3 regions of the Streptomyces sp. NPDC001903 genome follow, and region 1 is predicted to be linked to each of the others. Evidence: riboswitches for the same ligand, from Rfam matches in the RefSeq annotation. Region 1 holds a riboswitch; each other region holds the start of a gene.
The links. Region 1 has a riboswitch for ZMP and ZTP ahead of glyA (serine hydroxymethyltransferase). Riboswitches for the same ligand answer to the same signal wherever they lie in the genome.
Positions count from the first base shown of each region.

Region 2: it holds a riboswitch for ZMP and ZTP, as region 1 does, so the genes downstream of both, ACFYZS_RS19650 (bifunctional 5,10-methylenetetrahydrofolate dehydrogenase/5,10-methenyltetrahydrofolate cyclohydrolase) here and glyA (serine hydroxymethyltransferase) in region 1, are expected to answer to the same signal.
Region 3: it holds a riboswitch for ZMP and ZTP, as region 1 does, so the genes downstream of both, ACFYZS_RS37145 (methyltransferase domain-containing protein) here and glyA (serine hydroxymethyltransferase) in region 1, are expected to answer to the same signal.

Region 1 covers NZ_JBIASZ010000006.1:389,612-395,608, forward strand. Annotated here, with positions in the region: gene ACFYZS_RS17180 (hypothetical protein) at 1-16, shown strand, start outside; gene ACFYZS_RS17185 (glutathionylspermidine synthase family protein) at 23-1,216, shown strand; gene rocD (ornithine--oxo-acid transaminase) at 1,278-2,486, opposite strand; ZMP/ZTP riboswitch at 2,645-2,735, shown strand; gene glyA (serine hydroxymethyltransferase) at 2,771-4,039, shown strand; gene trpS (tryptophan--tRNA ligase) at 4,126-5,139, shown strand; gene ACFYZS_RS17205 (2'-5' RNA ligase family protein) at 5,250-5,870, shown strand.
Region 2 covers NZ_JBIASZ010000008.1:150,279-156,275, forward strand. Annotated here, with positions in the region: gene ACFYZS_RS19640 (RNA polymerase sigma factor) at 1-151, opposite strand, end outside; gene ACFYZS_RS19645 (class I SAM-dependent methyltransferase) at 378-1,139, opposite strand; ZMP/ZTP riboswitch at 1,247-1,346, shown strand; gene ACFYZS_RS19650 (bifunctional 5,10-methylenetetrahydrofolate dehydrogenase/5,10-methenyltetrahydrofolate cyclohydrolase) at 1,446-2,291, shown strand; gene ACFYZS_RS19655 (NADH:flavin oxidoreductase/NADH oxidase family protein) at 2,470-3,723, shown strand; gene ACFYZS_RS19660 (MAB_1171c family putative transporter) at 3,751-4,947, opposite strand; gene ACFYZS_RS19665 (NAD(P)/FAD-dependent oxidoreductase) at 4,944-5,997, opposite strand, start outside.
Region 3 covers NZ_JBIASZ010000027.1:17,062-23,058, forward strand. Annotated here, with positions in the region: gene ACFYZS_RS37135 (alpha/beta hydrolase) at 1-361, opposite strand, end outside; gene ACFYZS_RS37140 (adenosine deaminase) at 596-2,155, shown strand; ZMP/ZTP riboswitch at 2,194-2,278, shown strand; gene ACFYZS_RS37145 (methyltransferase domain-containing protein) at 2,292-3,083, shown strand; gene ACFYZS_RS37150 (hypothetical protein) at 3,236-3,592, shown strand; gene ACFYZS_RS37155 (carboxylesterase/lipase family protein) at 3,816-5,447, opposite strand; gene ACFYZS_RS37160 (ABC transporter substrate-binding protein) at 5,689-5,997, shown strand, end outside.

The sequences.
Region 1 (5,997 bases):
CTCCTCGGGCGGCTGATCCAGCGTGCAGCGCCACACCATCGAGCCGCGCCCCGACTGGCAGAAGACCGTCGAGGAACAGGGGCTGATCTATCCCCTCACCCGCTTCCCCGACGACTCCCTGCGCCCCTACTGGGACGAGAGCGCGTACTACTCCTTCTCGCTCCCCGAGGTGGAGGCGCTGGAGAACGTCGTCGAGGAGCTGCACGCCATGTGCCTGGCCGCGGCCGCGCACATCGTCGAGCACGACCGCTTCGCCGACCTAGGCATCACCGACCCGAAGCTGGCCGCCCTCATCGCCGAGTCCTGGCGCCGGCGCGCCGAACAGCCTTCCCTCTACGGCCGGTTCGACCTGCGCTACGACGGCGCCGGCGGCCCGGCCAAGATGCTGGAGTACAACGCCGACACCCCCACCTCCCTCGTGGAGGCGGCCAGTCCGCAGTGGTTCTGGATGGAGGAGCGCTTCCCGGGCGCCGACCAGTGGAACTCCCTCCACGAGCGGCTCGTCGAGGCCTGGCGCCGGCAGGCGGAGCTGCTGCCTCCCGGCCCGCTGCACTTCGCGCACTCCGAGACCGACGAGCTCGGCGAGGACCTGATGACCGTCGCCTACCTCCAGGAGACCGCCGAGCAGGCGGGCCTGGAGACCGAGGCGCTGTCCGTCGAACAGATCGGCTGGGACAGCCTGTCGGGCCGGTTCGTCGACCAGAAGCTCGGCTTCATCCGCAGCTGCTTCAAGCTCTACCCGTGGGAATGGCTGGCCACCGACGCCTTCGGCCCGCAGGTCCTCGGCACGTACGACCACGGCGGCGGCTCCGGGACCACCGCCTGGATCGAGCCGCTGTGGAAGATGCTGCTGTCCAACAAGGCGCTGCTGGCGATCCTCTGGGAGCTCTTCCCGGAGCACCCGAACCTGCTGCCCGCCTACCTCGACGGACCCCGCGAGCTCGCGGACACGACCGGGTACGCGGCGAAGCCGCTGCTGGGCCGCGAGGGCGCGGGGGTCACCCTGCACCCGGCCGGCGGCGCCGAGCCCTTCACCCCGGCCGAGGGGGAGACGTACGTCTTCCAGGGGCTGGCCCCGCTGCCCGACTTCGACGGCAACCGCGTGGTGCTCGGCGCGTGGGTGGTCGAGGAGGAGGCGGCGGGTCTGGGCATCCGCGAATCGGCGGGCCCGGTGACGGACGAGTACGCCCGCTTCCTGCCGCACGTCATCCTGTAGCGCCGCCGCCGCCGCCGCCGCGGGCCCGGCCGGACGGCCGGCCGGGCCCGCGGCGCACGCGTCAGCCCGCGGCCAGCACCTCGCGCAGCTGGTCCAGGCCCCAGTCCAGGTCCTCCTTGCCGATCACCAGCGGGGGCGCGATGCGGATCGTCGACCCGTGCGTGTCCTTGACCAGCACGCCCCGCTCCATCAGCGCCTCGGAGATCTCCCGGCCGGTGCCGTGCGCCGGGTCGATGTCGACGCCCGCCCACAGCCCGCGCCCGCGTACGGCCGTCACCGCGCCCCCGCCGACCAGCAGGTTCAGCTCCCGGTGCAGGTGGTCGCCGAGCTCGGCGGCGCGCTGCTGGTACTCGCCGGTGCGCAGCATCGCGATCACCTCCAGGGCGACCGCGCAGGCCAGCGGGTTGCCGCCGAAGGTGGAGCCGTGCTCGCCGGGCCGGAACACCCCGAGCACGTCCCGGTCGGCGACGACGGCCGAGACCGGGACCACGCCGCCGCCCAGCGCCTTGCCGAGGATGTACACGTCCGGGACGACGTCCTCGTGCTCGCACGCGAAGGTCTTCCCGGTCCGGCCGAGGCCCGACTGGATCTCGTCCGCCATGAACAGGACGTTCCGCTCGCGCGTGAGCTCCCGTACGCCCTGCAGGTAGCCGGCGGGCGGCACCAGCACCCCGGCCTCGCCCTGGATCGGCTCCAGCAGCACGGCCACGGTGTTCGCCGTGACGGCCGCCGCCAGCGCGGTGAGGTCCCCGTACGGAACGATCTCGAACCCGGGGGTGTAGGGCCCGTAGTGGTCGCGCGCCTCGTGGTCCGTCGAGAAGCTCACGATGGTCGTCGTACGGCCGTGGAAGTTGTTGGCCGCGACCACGATCTTGGCCTGGCCGTCCGGCACGCCCTTGACCTCGTAGCCCCACTTGCGAGCGGTCTTCACGGCCGTCTCCACGGCCTCCGCACCGGTGTTCATCGGCAGCACCATCTCCTTGCCGCACAGCGCGGCGAGTTCGCCGCAGAATTCGGCGAACCGGTCGTGGTGGAAGGCCCGCGAGGTGAGGGTGACCCGCTCCAGCTGCGCCTTGGCCGCATCGAGCAGACGGCGGTTGCCGTGGCCGAAGTTGAGCGCCGAGTAGCCCGCGAGCATGTCCAGGAACCGGCGGCCCTCCACGTCCGTCATCCACGCGCCCTCCGCGGTCGCCACGACGACGGGCAGCGGGTGGTAGTTGTGCGCGCTGTGCGCCTCGGCGGAACGCAGGGCTTCAGCAGTGGTCGACACGGGGTCTCCGATCGTCGGTGCGGGCGGGATGGAGGTGACGGGGGCGATGGAGGCGACGGGGGTGGCGTCACCGGCGTCACGTCACCTTGTATACGGCTATACGTCGCTCGTATACCGGACGGGGAAACCTTTCTTGTGGACCGCCCGCTAAGGTGAGCGGTACGCACGGCGACTGGCGTACGGAGAACCAACTCCGGGGGAGTCGTGCGCGCACGACCGCATACAGGGCCGCTCGCCTGGGCCTCGCGGGGACGAGAACTGACATCGACCCCGGAGGAGCCGCCATGAGTGCGAGCCGCCACCCCGCCCTGACCGCCGTCGACCCCGAGCTGGCGTCCTTCGTCGCCGCCGAGGAGACCCTGCAGGCGCAGACCCTGCGCCTGATCCCCAGCGAGAACTACGTGTCCGCCGCCGTGCTCGAAGCCTCCGGCACGGTGCTGCAGAACAAGTACAGCGAGGGCTACCCGGGCCGCCGCTACTACGAGGGCCAGCAGAACATCGACCGCGTCGAGGCGCTGGCCGTCGAGCGGGCCAAGGGCCTGTTCGGGGTGGACCACGCCAACGTCCAGCCGTACTCCGGCTCTCCGGCGAACCTCGCGGTGTACCTGGCCTTCGCGAAGCCGGGCGACACGGTGATGGGCATGGCCCTGCCGATGGGCGGGCACCTGACGCACGGCTGGGGGGTCTCGGCGACCGGGTCGTGGTTCCGGGGCGTGCAGTACGGGGTCTCGGCCGGGACGGGCCTGATCGACTACGACGCCGTGCGCGACCTCGCGCTGGCGGAGCGCCCGAAGATCATCTTCTGTGGCGGCACCGCGCTCCCGCGCACGATCGACTTCGAGGCGTTCTCCTCGATCGCCCGGGAGGCCGGCTCGGTCCTCGTCGCGGACGTGGCGCACATCGCCGGCCTGATCGCGGGCGGGGCGCACCCCTCGCCGGTCGGGCACGTGGACGTGGTCTCCACGACCACGCACAAGACGCTGCGCGGGCCCCGGGGCGCCATGCTGATGTGCAAGGAGGAGCACGCGAAGGCCATCGACAAGGCGGTCTTCCCGGGCCTCCAGGGCGGTCCGCACAACCAGACGACGGCGGGCATCGCGGTGGCCCTGCACGAGGCGGCGCAGCCGTCGTTCGTGACGTACGCGCACGCGGTGGTCGCCAATGCCAAGGCCCTGGCCACGGCCCTGCTGGCCCGGGGCTTCGACCTGGTGTCGGGCGGTACGGACAACCACCTGATCCTGATGGACCTCACCTCGCGCGGGGTGCCGGGGAAGGTGGCGGCCAAGGCGCTGGACCGCGCGGGGATCGTCGTGAACTACAACACGGTCCCCTTCGACCCCCGCAAGCCGTTCGACCCGTCGGGCATCCGCATCGGCACGCCGTCCCTGACCTCGCGGGGCCTGGGGACGGACCACATGCCGCTGGTGGCGGAGTGGATCTCCCGGGCCGTGGACGCGGCCGCGAAGTCGGACGAGCCGGCCCTCGCCGCGATCCGCGCGGAGGTCGCGGACCTGATGGCGGCCCACCCCGCCCCGGGTCTCCCGCTCTCCTGACCGGTCCCCTCCCCGGGGCCGCGGCCCCGGGGGGTTTCCGGACGGGTGAGGACCGGCGGGGCCGCCGTACCTGAGAGAATGAAGCCATGGCTTCTGATCGTCCTCGCGCGCTCTCCGGCATCCAGCCCACCTCCGGCTCGTTCCACCTCGGGAACTACCTCGGAGCCATCCGCCAGTACGTCGCCCTGCAGGAGACGCACGACGCGTTCTACATGGTCGTCGACCTGCACGCGATCACCATGCCGCAGGATCCGAAGGATCTGCGCGCCAATACCCGCCTCTCCGCGGCCCAGCTGCTCGCCGCCGGCCTCGACCCGGACCGCTGCACGCTCTTCATCCAGAGCCACGTCCCCGAGCACGCACAGCTCGGCTGGGTCATGAACTGCATCACCGGCTTCGGCGAGGCCAGCCGGATGACCCAGTTCAAGGACAAGTCGGCCAAGGGCGGTGTGAACAGCGCGAGCGTCGGCCTGTTCACGTACCCGATCCTCCAGGTCGCCGACATCCTGCTCTACCAGGCGAACGCCGTCCCGGTCGGCGAGGACCAGCGCCAGCACATCGAGCTGACCCGCGACCTGGCCGAGCGCTTCAACCAGCGCTACGGCCGGACCTTCACGCTCCCGGCCGCGCACATCGTCAAGGAGGTCGCGAAGATCTACGACCTCCAGGACCCGTCGATCAAGATGTCGAAGTCCGCGTCCTCGCCCAAGGGTCTGATCAACCTCCTCGACGAGCCCAAGGTCACCGAGAAGAAGATCAAGAGCGCGGTCACCGACACCGAGGCCGAGATCCGCTTCGACATCGAGAACAAGCCCGGCGTCAGCAACCTGCTCACGATCTACTCCACCCTCACGGGCGAGTCGATCCCGGCCCTGGAGGCCTCGTACGAGGGCAAGGGCTACGGCGCGCTGAAGACCGACCTGGCGGCCGTGATGGTCGATTTCGTCACACCCTTCAAGCAGCGCACCCAGGAGTTCCTGGACGACCCGGAGACCCTGGATTCCATCCTGGCCAAGGGCGCGGAGAAGGCCCGGGCGGTCGCCGCCGAGACCCTGGCACAGGCCTACGACCGCCTCGGTCTGGTGCCCGCGAAGCACTGACCGCCGGAGGCCCTGGCAATCCGGGGGGTGCTGGCCCCACACTGGGTCGGCAGGACCCGTACGCAACCCGTACGCGACCCGTACACACCAGAACGACGGAGGAGACATACGTGGGGACCGTAACGCTCGGCGTTTCGATCGCGGTCCCGGAGCCGTACGGCAGCCAGCTCCAGCAGCTGCGCGCCGGCTTCGGGGACGCTGCCGCGCACGGCATCCCCACGCACGTCACCCTCGTACCGCCCACCGAGGTGGAGGCGGACCGGCTGCCGGAGATCAGGGCCCACCTGGCCGAGGTCGCGGCCGCCTTCGGCCCCTTCGGGATGCGGCTGGAGGGGACGGGAACCTTCCGCCCGCTCTCGCCGGTCGTCTTCGTCCAGGTCGTCGAGGGCGGTACGGGCTGCACCCGGCTCCAGGGCCTGGTCCGCGACCCGGCCGGGCCGCTCAGCCGGGAGCTGGCGTTCCCGTACCACCCGCACGTCACGGTCGCCCACGGGATCTCCGAGGAGGCGATGGACCTGGCGTTCGCCACCCTCGCCGACTACGCGGCGCAGTGGACCTGCACCGGTTTCGCACTCTACGAGCAGGGCTCGGACGGGGTCTGGCGCAAGCTGCGTGAATACCCTTTCGGCACGGGCCCGATCGCCGGAGTCCCGGCGCAGCTGGGCTCACCGGTCGATGAGGCGGCGCCGGCCGCCGGGGCCGCGGGCGACGGCGCCGTACGCCGCTCCTGACGCAGGGGCCCGAGGGTCTTGCGGGCGTGGAAGCGGAGCGTACGTAGGACCAGAGTGGGGAATGAACAGCCCGTCGGAAGCACTTCGCGAAAAGTCACAATCGACGACCGTAGTGCCCAAACCCGGC
Region 2 (5,997 bases), on a different contig from region 1:
ACTGGTCCACCGGGATGCGGCCGGCCTCGAAGGCCTGGCGCACGTCGTCACCGTTGATGTGACCCTGCTCGCGGCCGCGCTCGACGAGCGCGACGAGGGCCTCCGATTCGGCGATCTCCGGAGGGAACGTACGGGACGGGCTGAGCGACACAAGGAGCCTCTCGTTGCGAACAGATAGGGAGTGGGCGGGAAATCATCGCGCGGACTCGGGAAACAGACCCGAGGGGGGTCTGTATTCCGGGGCCGCGCGAGGACACCTGTCGGTTCATCGCATGCCCGAGTCGATTCGTTACGCGCTGAATTGAGTGACCTGCGCCACGCTGTGGGCGCGCAACCATTCGGCCGTGGATCCGTCCGCGTCCGCACGCCCTTCTCCGTCAGCCCGTTTTGCGGGCCTCGATGAGGAAACGGGCGGTGTGCGCCACGAACGAGCCGTCACGTTCGATCTGTTCATGGAGCTCGTGCAACCGGTCCCGGTACTGCCCGACCGTGAAGCCGGGCACCATCCAGATCACCTTCCGGAGAAAGTAGATCACGGCTCCGATGTCGTGGAACTCCGTTCGCAGCCTTTCGGAGCGCAGATCCACCACTTCGAGGCCCGCCTTGCGGGCGTCGGCGACCGCGTCGTCGGGGTGCCGGGCGCGCCGGACGTCCTGCGGCTGGGGCCCGAGGAAGTACTCGACCAGCTCGAAGACGCTCGCCGGCCCGACCTGCTGCGAGAGGTACGTGCCGCCCGGCCGCAGGACCCGCGCGATCTCCTCCCACCAGATGGTCACCGGGTGGCGGCTGGAGACCAGCTCGAAGGCCTCGTCGCCGAACGGCAGCGGCGGCTCGTCGGCGTCCGCGACCACGACCGCGCCCAGCGGGTGCAGGAGCCGGGTCGCCTTGTCGATGTTCGGCGGCCAGGACTCGGTGGCCGCCGTCAGCGGGGGCAGCGGCCCGGCCCCGGCGAGCACCTCTCCGCCGCCGGTCTGGATGTCGAGGGCGGAGCGGACCCGGGCGAGGCGCTCGCCGAGCAGCCGCTGGTAGCCCCAGGAGGGGCGCTGCTCGGTGGCCCGGCCGTCGAGCCAGGAGAAGTCCCAGCCGTCCACCGAAACGGACTCGGCTTCCGCGATGAGGTGGTCGAAAGTGCGCGTCATGTCTCGATCGTCCCAGGCGCGGCGCCGGTGATCCACCGGTTTGACCGGATCCACGCACGGGGGGCCGCCGCGGACCACCGCACCCGCCGACGGGGTCCATTAGAGTGGAGGCGGGCCGTGACTGGCGTTCGGGTGGATCACCACCGGGGAGCGGCCCGGCGTACGTCCCCGCACGTACGTCTCCTGCCGCGCGCCTGGGCGAACCGCGAACCCGCGAACCGCGATCCGCAGCGACGCTCAGGAGACCCCGTGACGACTGCCCAGACTGCCTCTGCCCCCGTCTCCGCCGCCGGCCGCGCCCGGCTGATGGACGGCACCGCCCTCGCCCGCCGCATCTCGGAGCGGACCGTCGCCCTTGCGGCGAAGATCACCGAGCGCACCGGCACCGCGCCCTGTCTCGCGACCGTGCTGGTCGGCGAGGACCCGGCGTCCGTGACGTACGTGAAGATGAAGCAGAACCGCTGCGCCAAGGCCGGGATCACCTCGCGCCACGTGGAGCTGCCGGCCGAGACCACCACCGAGGAGCTCGTCGCCGCCCTCACCGCCCTCTCCGAGGACCCGGAGATCAGCGGCATCCTGCTCCAGCACCCCGTCCCGCACCACATCGACGAGCGCGCCGCCTTCGAGGCCATCGCCCCGGGCAAGGACGTCGACGGCGTCACCATGCACTCCTTCGCCGCCATGGGCTTCGGACTGCCGGGCTTCGTCTCCTGCACCCCCGGCGGCATCATGCGCCTGCTCGCCGAGTACGAGGTGGACCTGACCGGCAAGCACGCCGTGGTCGTCGGGCGCAGCGCGATCCTGGGCAAGCCGGCCGGCATGCTGCTGCTGGAGCAGAACGCCACCGTCACCTACTGCCACTCGCGCACGGCGGACCTGCCCTCGATCGTGCGCCAGGCCGACGTGCTGGTCGCCGCCGTGGGCAAGGCCGAATTCATCCGCGGCGAGGACATCAAGCCCGGCGCCGTGGTCCTGGACGCCGGCTACAACGAGGGCAACGTCGGCGACGTCCACTTCGAGTCCGCCGCCGCCCGCGCCTCGCTGATCACCCCGGTCCCGGGCGGTGTCGGCCCGATGACCATCGCCGTGCTGCTGGAGCAGACCGTCCAGGCGGCCGCCGCCCAGGCCGGTCTGGAGCTCGCGGACCTCTGACCCGTGCGCCGCACGCCGCGTACGGACACGCCCCGAGCCCTTCGGCCCGGGGCGTTCCGCGTTCCGGTGGTGTCCGGATTCTTGCGGCCGGAGCCTGACGGGTGCGGGGGAGCTGGCGGTATCTTTGCGCCGGGGCGCGGGATGACACGTGCAACACGTTTCCTGGGGGGAACTGCCGATGGACTTGTTCACGCCACTGGAACTGCCGGGCGGCGCCACCCTGCCGAACCGCCTCGCGAAGGCGGCCATGGAGGAGAGCCTCGCCGGGGCCGGCCAGCTGCCGGACGAGCGGATCGAGCGCCTCTACGGCCGCTGGGCGCGGGGCGGCGCCGGCCTCCTGATCACCGGGAACGTGATGGTGGACCGCCGGGCGCTGACCGCGCCGGGCACGATCGTCCTCGACGCCAGTTCCCCGCTCGACCCCTTCCGCCGCTGGGCCGCGGCCGCCTCCAGCGGCGGCGGCCGGGTCTGGATGCAGATCAACCACCCGGGCCGGCAGGTCGGCTCCGAGATGCCCGGCACGGCTTGGGCGCCCTCCGACATAGGGGTGAGCCTCGGCAAGCACACCAAGCGCTTCGCCCGCCCCACCGCGATGACCGAGGCCGACATCGAGGCCACCGTCGCCCGCTTCGCGGTCACGGCCCGGCGGGCCGAGGAGGCCGGTTTCGACGGGGTGCAGATCCACGCCGCCCACGGCTACCTGCTCAGCCAGTTCCTCTCCCCGCTGGTCAACCGGCGCACCGACCGGTGGGGCGGCAGCCCGGAGAACCGGGTCCGCCTCCTCACCGAGGTCGTCCGGGCCGTCCGCGCGCGGGTCGCCCCCGGCTTCGCGGTCGGCGTCAAGCTCAACACCGCCGACTTCCAGCGCGGCGGCTTCGACACCGAGGACGCGGCGCAGGTCCTCGCGGCCCTCGGCGGCCTCGGCGTCGACCTGGTCGAACTGTCCGGCGGCAGCGTCGAGAGCCCCGCGACCCTGGGCCGCACCGCCGATCTGCGGACCCTCGAGCGGGAGGCGTACTTCCTCTCCTTCGCCGAGCAGTTCCTGGACGCGGCCACGATGCCGCTCATGCTGACGGGCGGGATAGCCCGGCAGGAGACCGCGCGGAGGGTCCTGGAGCGCGGGGTGTCGGTCGTCGGGCTCGCCTCGGCGCTGGCGTTCCGCCCCGACCTGCCGGCGCGCTGGCGCGCCGGGGAGGACGTACGGGTGACGGTGGAGCGGCTGCGCTGGAAGGACCGGGACCTGGCCGGAGCCGCGCTGCTGGCCTTCGTGCGGTTCCAGCTGCACCGGCTGGCGCGCGGACTGGAGCCGCGCCCGGCGGCCTCCCCGCGGGCCACCTTCGCCCTCGACCAGCTCCAGCACTGGCGCCGGGTGCGGGCGTACGGGGCCTGGCTCGCCCGCAACCCCGTCCCGGAGGACCTCCTCGTCGGCTGAGGCCGGCCCGCGCCCGCCGCCGGGCCTTCAGAGCGCGGCCGGGTCCCGGCGCACGGCCGCCACGATGGGGGAGGTGCGGAACTCCCGGGCCAGCGCGGCCAGCGGCCGGGAGTCCAGCCGGTACGGCTCGGGCAGCCCCTGGTCCGCCTCGGCCGTCCGGTCGGCGGCCGCCGCGGCCTCGGTGGCGGCCGCCTCCCGGCGCCGGCAGGCGGCGGCGAGCATGGCCGCGTCGGCCACGACGGAGGCCCGCGCGTCGCACATGCCCTGGCCGAGGGCGGCCTCGTACGCGTCGCCCCGTACGGCCGGGTCGAACCAGCAGGCCAGGGCCAGGATCCCGTCGTCGATCACCGATTCGCGGTGGATCAGCCGGATCCCGATCGGAGACCACCAGGTCAGCGGCACCGTCGTCACGCTCGACGCGGCGAAACCGCGCAGCGCCTTCCACAGCGGGTGCAGCCGCCGGTACCGGCTGAAGTCCCGCCAGGCAGCCGAGCCGCCGACCAGCGGGACGATGAACCCCGAGCCCACCATCAGGGCGGCGGCGGAGGCGAACGGCGGGGCCACGTAGGTGGACAGGCCGTCCCAGTCGCGGCCCGCCCAGCGGGCGCCCACCGCCGCCCATTTCGCGACCAGGTAGCCCAGGTCCAGCGCCCCGCCGAGCACGATCAGGGCCAGTCCGGTGCGCAGCGGGCGCAGCGAGGGGCGCACGCGCAGCAGCCACTTCCAGCACAGCAGGGTCAGCGTGGAACTGCCCACGGTGTGCGCGAGCAGGTAGCAGACGATCATCTCGCGCAGCCAGGGCGTGTTGGCGTAGTACGTGTCCAGGTCGCGCAGGCGCTCCACGGGCGCGTCGCCGATCGCGAACAGGACGACGATGAGCAGGGTGACGGCGCCGAACACGGCCACCGTCAGCCGGGTGGCGCGCCGTACGACGGCGGGCGGACCGCCGCCCCACTGCAGGACCAGGACGATGCACGACCCCGAGAACGCCGTCAGCACGCTGTACACCAGCGGGGCCGAGAAGTTGACGATCCCGGTGACCCGGTTGACGGCGGAGATCGTCGGCGGCGCCGCTAGGAACATGACGAGGCAGCCGACGACGAGCAGGGTGCACACGGCCCGCATGAGCGGCTGGTCCCAGCCCCGGCGCAGGGTCGGCGCCTTGATCAGCAGCGCCAGGATCATCACCGACCCGGGAACGTAGAGGATGAGACCGTCGTTCATCGCGCCTGTCCGACGGGGCCCACCGGGTCGACGGGATCAGCGGGGCCGGCGGGGTCGGCCGGGTCGACGGGGTCGGCCGGTCCGGACGTCCGGTCGAGCCCCGCGACGGCCCGCTCGGCCGCGGTCAGCGGCGGCGCCTTCAGCGCGCCCCGGTCCGAGGCGCGCAGCACGCGCCAGACCACCGAGGGGCGCAGCCAGTACGCGGGCGTGCTGCTCATGGTGATGACCTGGAGGAACGCGGCGGTCAGCGCCTCACGCGTGGTGGCCCCGGTCATCAGCCGGTTGACGTACGCGTTGAGCAGCCCGACACCGGCCCGCGGCTTCATGCCGGTGGCCCCCGGGTACAGGATGTCCTGCGAGGTGGCGAGCTCCCAGGCGGTGGACACCTGCGGGACGAGCGCGCGCTGGGCCTCGCGGCCGAAGGAGGGATGGGCGAGGCCCTGGGTGCGCAGCAGGGTCCGTACGGCCAGCAGCCCCTGCGCGGCGACGGTCATGCCCTGCCCGTACAGCGGGTTGAAGGTGGCGACGGAGTCGCCGACGGCGAAGAACCCGTCGGGCAGGTCGGCCTTCTCGAAGTAGACCCGGCGGTTGGCGGTGCCCTGGGTGACGGCTATGTCGGTCAGGGGCTTCCTGCCGTCGAGGAGCTCGCCGACGATCGGATCGCGCAGCCCCTTGGCGAACGCGACGAACTGCTCGGGGTCCCCGGTGGGCTGGCCGCCGCGGGTGCCGGACAGGGTGGCCTGCCACTGGCCGTTCTCGATGGGGACGATCGTCGCGGTCTGGCCGGGCACGTACACCCGCGGATCGGACTGCACGTTGACGATGGGGAAGCCCATCTCGTGGGCCCCGGCGGGGGCTTCGAAGATGCGGGTCGCGTACACCAGGCCGGAGTCCACCTGGGCCTGTCTGATCCCGCCGACCCCCAGCTCCTGCAGCCAGGCCCGGGCCCGGGAGCCGCGCCCGCTCGCGTCGACCACGAGGTCGGCGGTCACGAGCCGGTTCTGCTCCCCGGGGGCGTCGACGCGGACGCCGGTGACCCGGGCCGCCGTG
Region 3 (5,997 bases), on a different contig from region 1:
TGTCACGGGCGAAGTCCACGCCGGAGTTGCCGGGTCCGCCGGGGTGCAGGACCAGGACGCCGGTGCGGTGCGCCCTGTCGGCGGCGGGCCGCCGGGTGACCGCGAGCGGGATCGTACGCCCGGTGGGCTTGCGGTAGTCCAGGGGCACCAGGGCCGTCGCGCATTCGAAGCCGTCGCCCGGATCCCCGGGGTCCGCTCCCTCGCACGGGCCCCAGGACAGGACGGGGACGGGCGGATCGGCGGGGGCCGCCGCCGCGGCGCCCCCGGGCGCGCCCCCGAGGAGTGCGGTGACGGCGATCAGGACGAGGGATATCCCCCACACCGCTCGGTTGCGGGGGGCATCGGCCAAACGGGTCTGCATCAGCGGGCCTCCGTCGTGGGCGGCGTTGCGGGGCGGCGACACCGTAGCGGCAGCCCGCCGTCCCTGTCGGCCCCCCAGGAGTTGATTCCCCCTTACCACCAGGAGGTGACCCCTCCTCACACCAGGGGCGTACCCGACCCGCCTGACCGTGGCCTGATCCCCAGGGGGTCTGCGTCAGGAGGAACGATCCTCTGCGGGGCCTCCCGGGTGACGCCGGGCGGTGCCCGGCCCGGCATGGCGCGCCGCCGCGGCCCGCCTGACCACCATGTGCCCGTGATCCCATCCCACTTGATCGGTGCGCTGTCCGCGCTCTCCGCGCTCGCCCTGCTCGCACCCGCCCCCGCACAGGCGACTCCGGCCCCCGTCCCGCCCGCTGCCCGCCAGAAGGACTTCTTCGCGGACCTCCCCAAGGGCGGTGACCTGCACAACCACCTGTCCGGAGCGGTCACCACCGAGTTCCTGATCGAACTCGCCGCCGAAGATGGCCTCTGCATCACCACCGACACCACCACCGCGGTGCCCCCGCCGTGCGCGTCGGGAACCCGTCCCGCCGCCGACGCCGTCACCGACGCCGCGTTCCGCCTGCAGGTCATCCGGGCCTGGTCGATGCAGGACTTCCCGGCCGACGGCAACGGCCACGACCACTTCTTCGCGACCTTCGACAAGTTCGGCGAGGTGCCCTGGCGGCACCCCGGCCGCATCCTCGCGGAAGTCGCCAACACGGCCGCCCGGCAGAACCAGTTCTACCTGGAGACCATGATCTCCCCGGCCTCCGGACAGGCCCGCGCCCTCGCCGACCGGGTCGGATACGACGCCGACCTCGACCGGATGCACGACAAGCTCCTCGCCGACGGAAGCCTGGACGCGGTGGTCGGCCAGGCCCGCGCCGACGCCGACACCACCGACACCGAGTTCCGCACCGCCGCGCACTGCGACACCCCGCGGCCCGACGCCGCGTGCTCCCTCCCGTACCGCTGGATCTCCCAGGTCGCCCGCCTCGGCACCCCCGAGCGGGTGTTCACCCAGATGGCGCTCGGTATGCGGCTGGCCGAGCGCGACCCGCGCTTCGTCGCCGTCAACCTGGTGCAGCCGGAGGACGGCGAGGTCGCCCTGCGCGACTACCGCCTGCACATGCGGATGCTGAACTACCTGAAGACCCAGTACCCCAAGGCACACGTCACCCTGCACGCGGGCGAGCTGGTGCCCGGCCTGGTCAAGCCGGAGGACCTCACCTTCCACATCCGGGAGGCCGCCCAGACCGGCCGCGCCGAGCGGATCGGGCACGGCGTGTCCGTCCTGCACGAGGACCGCTGGGAGTCGCTCATGCGCTACATGGCCGAGCGCCGGATCGCGGTCGAGGTCCCCTTCCACAGCAACGAGCAGATCCTGCGCGTCTCCGGCGACGCGCACCCCTTCGCCACCTACCGCCGCCACGGCGTGCCGGTCGTCCTCGCCACCGACGACCCGGGCGTGTCCCGGATCGAGATCACCGACGAGTACCGGCGGGCCGCGCAGATGTACGGGCTCGGCTACCCGGAGCTCAGGGACCTGGCCCGAGCCTCCCTGGAACACTCGTTCCTGCCCGGCCGCAGCCTCTGGAACCGTGACCTGCGCTCCGGATACCGGCCCGCCGGTCCGTGTGCCAAGGAGCGCCAGGGCGCCGAGCACCCGGGCGAGCGGTGCGCCGGCTTCCTGGCCGGCAGCCCGAAGGCGCAGGTCGAGTGGCGGCAGGAAGCGGCCTTCCACCGCTTCGAGAAGGACCACCCCCGCGCCACCCGCCCCGGCTCGCGCTGACCCCGGGCCCCCGACCGAGTCCGGCCCGTGTGCCAGAATGCGGGTCCCAGCGACTGGCGGCCCGGAGATGGAACCGACCATCGGGAAGCTCACTCGCGGGAGCCGACCGCCTGGGCTCCCGCAGGTGGGTGCCGCCATGAACGCTTTCGCCGACGTCGACCGCAGTGGTCGCGGGCCGGAACTCCTGCGCTACCTCGATGAGGCGCATCGAGGACTGCAGCAACCCAAGAACGTGATGCGCGCGGGCCTGGCCGCGGAGCCGGGCCACGGCGTCCTGGACCTGGGCTGCGGCGCCGGACACGAACTCGTCGAGCTGGAGCGCGCGGGCCGCCGCGCGTTCGGCGTGGACTCCAGCGGTGTGATGCTGGAGGCGAGCCGTCGGCGGCTCGCGGCCCACGGGCTGCCGGTCCGGCTCGTACACGCGGACGTGCACGACCTGCCGTTCGCCGACGGCTCCTTCGCGGGCTGCCGGATCGAGCGGGTCCTGCAGCACGTACGCGATCCCGCCGCCGTCCTGGCCGGGGCGCACCGGGTGCTGCGACCGGGCGGGAGCCTCGCGGTGCTGGAGCCGGACTGGGCATCGGTCGTCCTGGCCTCCGCGGACGCCGAGGCGGCGCGCGCCGTGGCGGACGCGGTCGCCAGCCACATCCCGCACCGCCAGATCGGCCGTGACCTGCGGCGGCTGCTGATCGGGGCGGGCTTCACGGACGTGCGCACCGAGACCGAGCTGGTCGTCTACTCCTCGCTCACGGAGCTGTCCCACGTCATCTCGCTGGAACGGGCCGCGCACGCCGCATGGACGGGAGGCCTGATCGCGCGCGAGCGGGCCGAGGCCCTGCTCCGGGAGCAGCTGGCCCTGTCGGAGGCCGGCGCCTTCCACGCCACGTTCCAGCGCACCGTGATCGCCTGGGCGCGCCGCCCCGGGTGACGCCGACCTGGGTGACACCGACCCGGGTGGTACCGGGGTTGCTCCGGACGGGTGGCAGAGAAACCTTCCGGCTCGGCGACGCCGCATGGACGCCGAGACGGCGCGGTACGGGTGCGGATGACCTTGATCGTCCTCGCGAAACGAGAATTCCCGTGCGCCTTCGGCACACCGTCGCCGCCGCTTGCGGTGCCCTTGCCCTCACGGCCGTTCTGGCCGCACCCGCCCACGCCGCCACCGGCGAGTTCGGCTACACGTTCGTCGGCTTCAGCGGCGAGGAGCAGAGCGCCGTGCTCCAAGACCCGCGGAACGGCGTCTGCATCACCATCCCCGAGGTCGCGGACCCGTCCGCTTCGGCACCCGCCTACGCACCGCACAACGACACCGACGCCTGGGCGGTGGTCTTCACCGAGCCCGACTGCACCGGAGACTCCTGGACGCTCAAGCCCAAGGGGCGGCCGGCCTCGGACCGCCTGAAGCTGCGCTCGGTCATCCTCTTCGACCGGAGCTGACCGCTCACGGACGGGGCCCCCGGCCGGCCGGGGGCCCTCCCTTTCTCCTAGGGGGTGTCCGCAAAGTAGCGCCGTGCGCCCGAAGGGCGCTCCCGCGGTGTCCGGTGCGTGCTCTCGGTGTGCCGGGCGGAAGCCGGTGTACTGGGCGTACTCGGGATTTCGCCCGGTGCGCCGAGAGTGCGTGCCGGGCTCCGCGGGGCAGGCGGGACTTTGCGGACACCCCCTAGGAGCCCGCCGGCCGCAGGCGCCGCCAGTAGCCGGCGAGGTCGTTCGTCGCGGTGGTGACCGAGTCCAGGCGCATCGTGGTCCGGGTGTCCCGTTCGTAGCGCTGCCAGTTCGGCATGGCCGGGTGGTTGGGGTCGCCGGTACGGATGAAGGAGATCCATGCCGCGTGCACGGTCGAGGCCAGCCCCTCACGGATCCGGGGATCGAGCCCGGCCAGGAACGGGGCCTGCGACCACTTGTCGAAGTTGTCGAAGACGAACGGCAGTTCCAGACAGTGCGGCGCCGCGAGCCTGCCGCCGTGCGCGGGCGTCGGGAGATCGAACTGGTAGGCCCAGACCGGACGCTTGCGAGCCGCCGCCCGCCGCTCGGCGAGCGCCAGCCCGGGCATCCGGAACAGGTCGTCGCTGATGAGGTCCATCAGCACGTCCACCGGGCGGGCGCCCGGCCGGGCTTCCTCGTAGGCGCTGTACGCCTCGGAAGCGCGGCTCCCGAAGGTGTCCCGTGCCCGTGCGAGCACCTGCTCCTTGGTCGAGGCGGCGTACGTCGGGTCGAGCGCGAAGGCGAAGTTGGCCTCCTCCCTGGTACACCCGATCAGGATGTCGATGTCCGCCCCGGGACCGCCGAGCAGCAGGTCGCAGGGGTGGCGGTCCAGCGTCACCTCGTCGATCACCGGCAGGAACGGGGTCGACCAGTACCCCCACCGCCCGGTGCGCTTGAACATCTCGACGGTGGCGCCCACCAGCTGCTGCCAGGGCAGGGTCCGCAGCTGCGCCACGTCCTTGGCCCCGAGGACGTCGAGGAAGGTGGCACTGCGCTGCAACGACTCCGTACGCGTGGGGAGCTGCAGCCCCAGCGGCGGGCTCTGGAGGATGGCGCGCCGGAACAGCGGGCGGCCCGCCGGCCGGGCACCGGCCAGCGCCGCGACCGAGAACGCGCCGCCGGACTGACCGGCGAGGGTGATGTTGTCCGGGTCCCCACCGAAGGCGGCGACGTTGTCCCGTACCCAGCGCAGAGCGGCGAGCTGGTCGGTGAGCCAGAAGTTCCCGCCGGCGCCCTCCTCGCCGAAGTAGAGGTATCCCAGCGGTCCGAGCCGGTAGTTGACGGTCACCACGACGAGATCGCCGTCGCGCGCGAAGGTCTCGCCGGAGTAGATGGGCAGTGAGCCGGATCCGGAGAGGAAGCCGCCGCCGTGGATCCAGACCATCACCGGCCGCTTGGCGTTGTCGGCCCGCGGGGTCCAGACGTTGAGGGTGAGGCAGTCCTCGTCGAACGGGGGCGAGCCGTGTGATCCGAGGACCGGGTCGCCGCCTTCCCGGTAGAGCTGCGGCGCACTGGGGCCGAACGCGGTGGCGTCGCGCGTTCCCGGCCAGCCGGGATGGGGCTGGGCCGGGCGCCAGCGCAGGGGGCCGACCGGCGGCGCCGCGTAGGGAATGCCCTTGAAGACGGCGAGCCCTCCCTCGACGGCTCCGCGCAGCCGGCCCGCGGGCAGGTCCACGACCGGGGAGGGGTCGTCCGCCTCCGCTGCTGCCTGCGCCGCGTACCCACCGGGGATCCCGGAGGAGAGCAGTGCGGCGCCGGCCAACACCGTGCTGTTCTTGAGGACTTTGCGTCGCGATGGATCGTCGGTCATGGTGCTTCACTCCCTGACTGATCGCGGGACCGCCGCCGGATTATGGCATGGCGGAGTTTTGACGACCGCAAGTGTTACGCCATATCGGCGAGCGGGGTCAAGGGGTGGGAGGGTCTCGCCGTTCCGTATCTTGCGAACTATTGACGGCCGTCTCATTTACGCGATAGACACGTGTCACCCTCCAGGCATCCATCGGCAACACCCGGTCCACCAGGGCCGGCTGACTACGTACGGAGTCTCCATGGCAGGTCGGTTTCGCCCCGTTGGTCTGATCGCCGTCACCACGGGCCTCTTGCTGACCACCGCATGCGGTGGCGCCAGCCTCGGGACCGGCGACGGCGACAAGCAGGACGGGCCGGTGAAGATCGGGCTCCTCGTCCCGCAGTCCGGAACGTACAAGGCGCTCGGCGACGACATGAAGCAGGGCTTCGAGCTCTACGTCAAGCAGCACGGAGGCAAACTCGGCGGCCGGGACGTGGAGCTCGTGATCGCCGACGAAGGGGAGACGGCCGACTCCGGCAAGGCGGCGGCGGAGAAGCTCGTCAAGCAG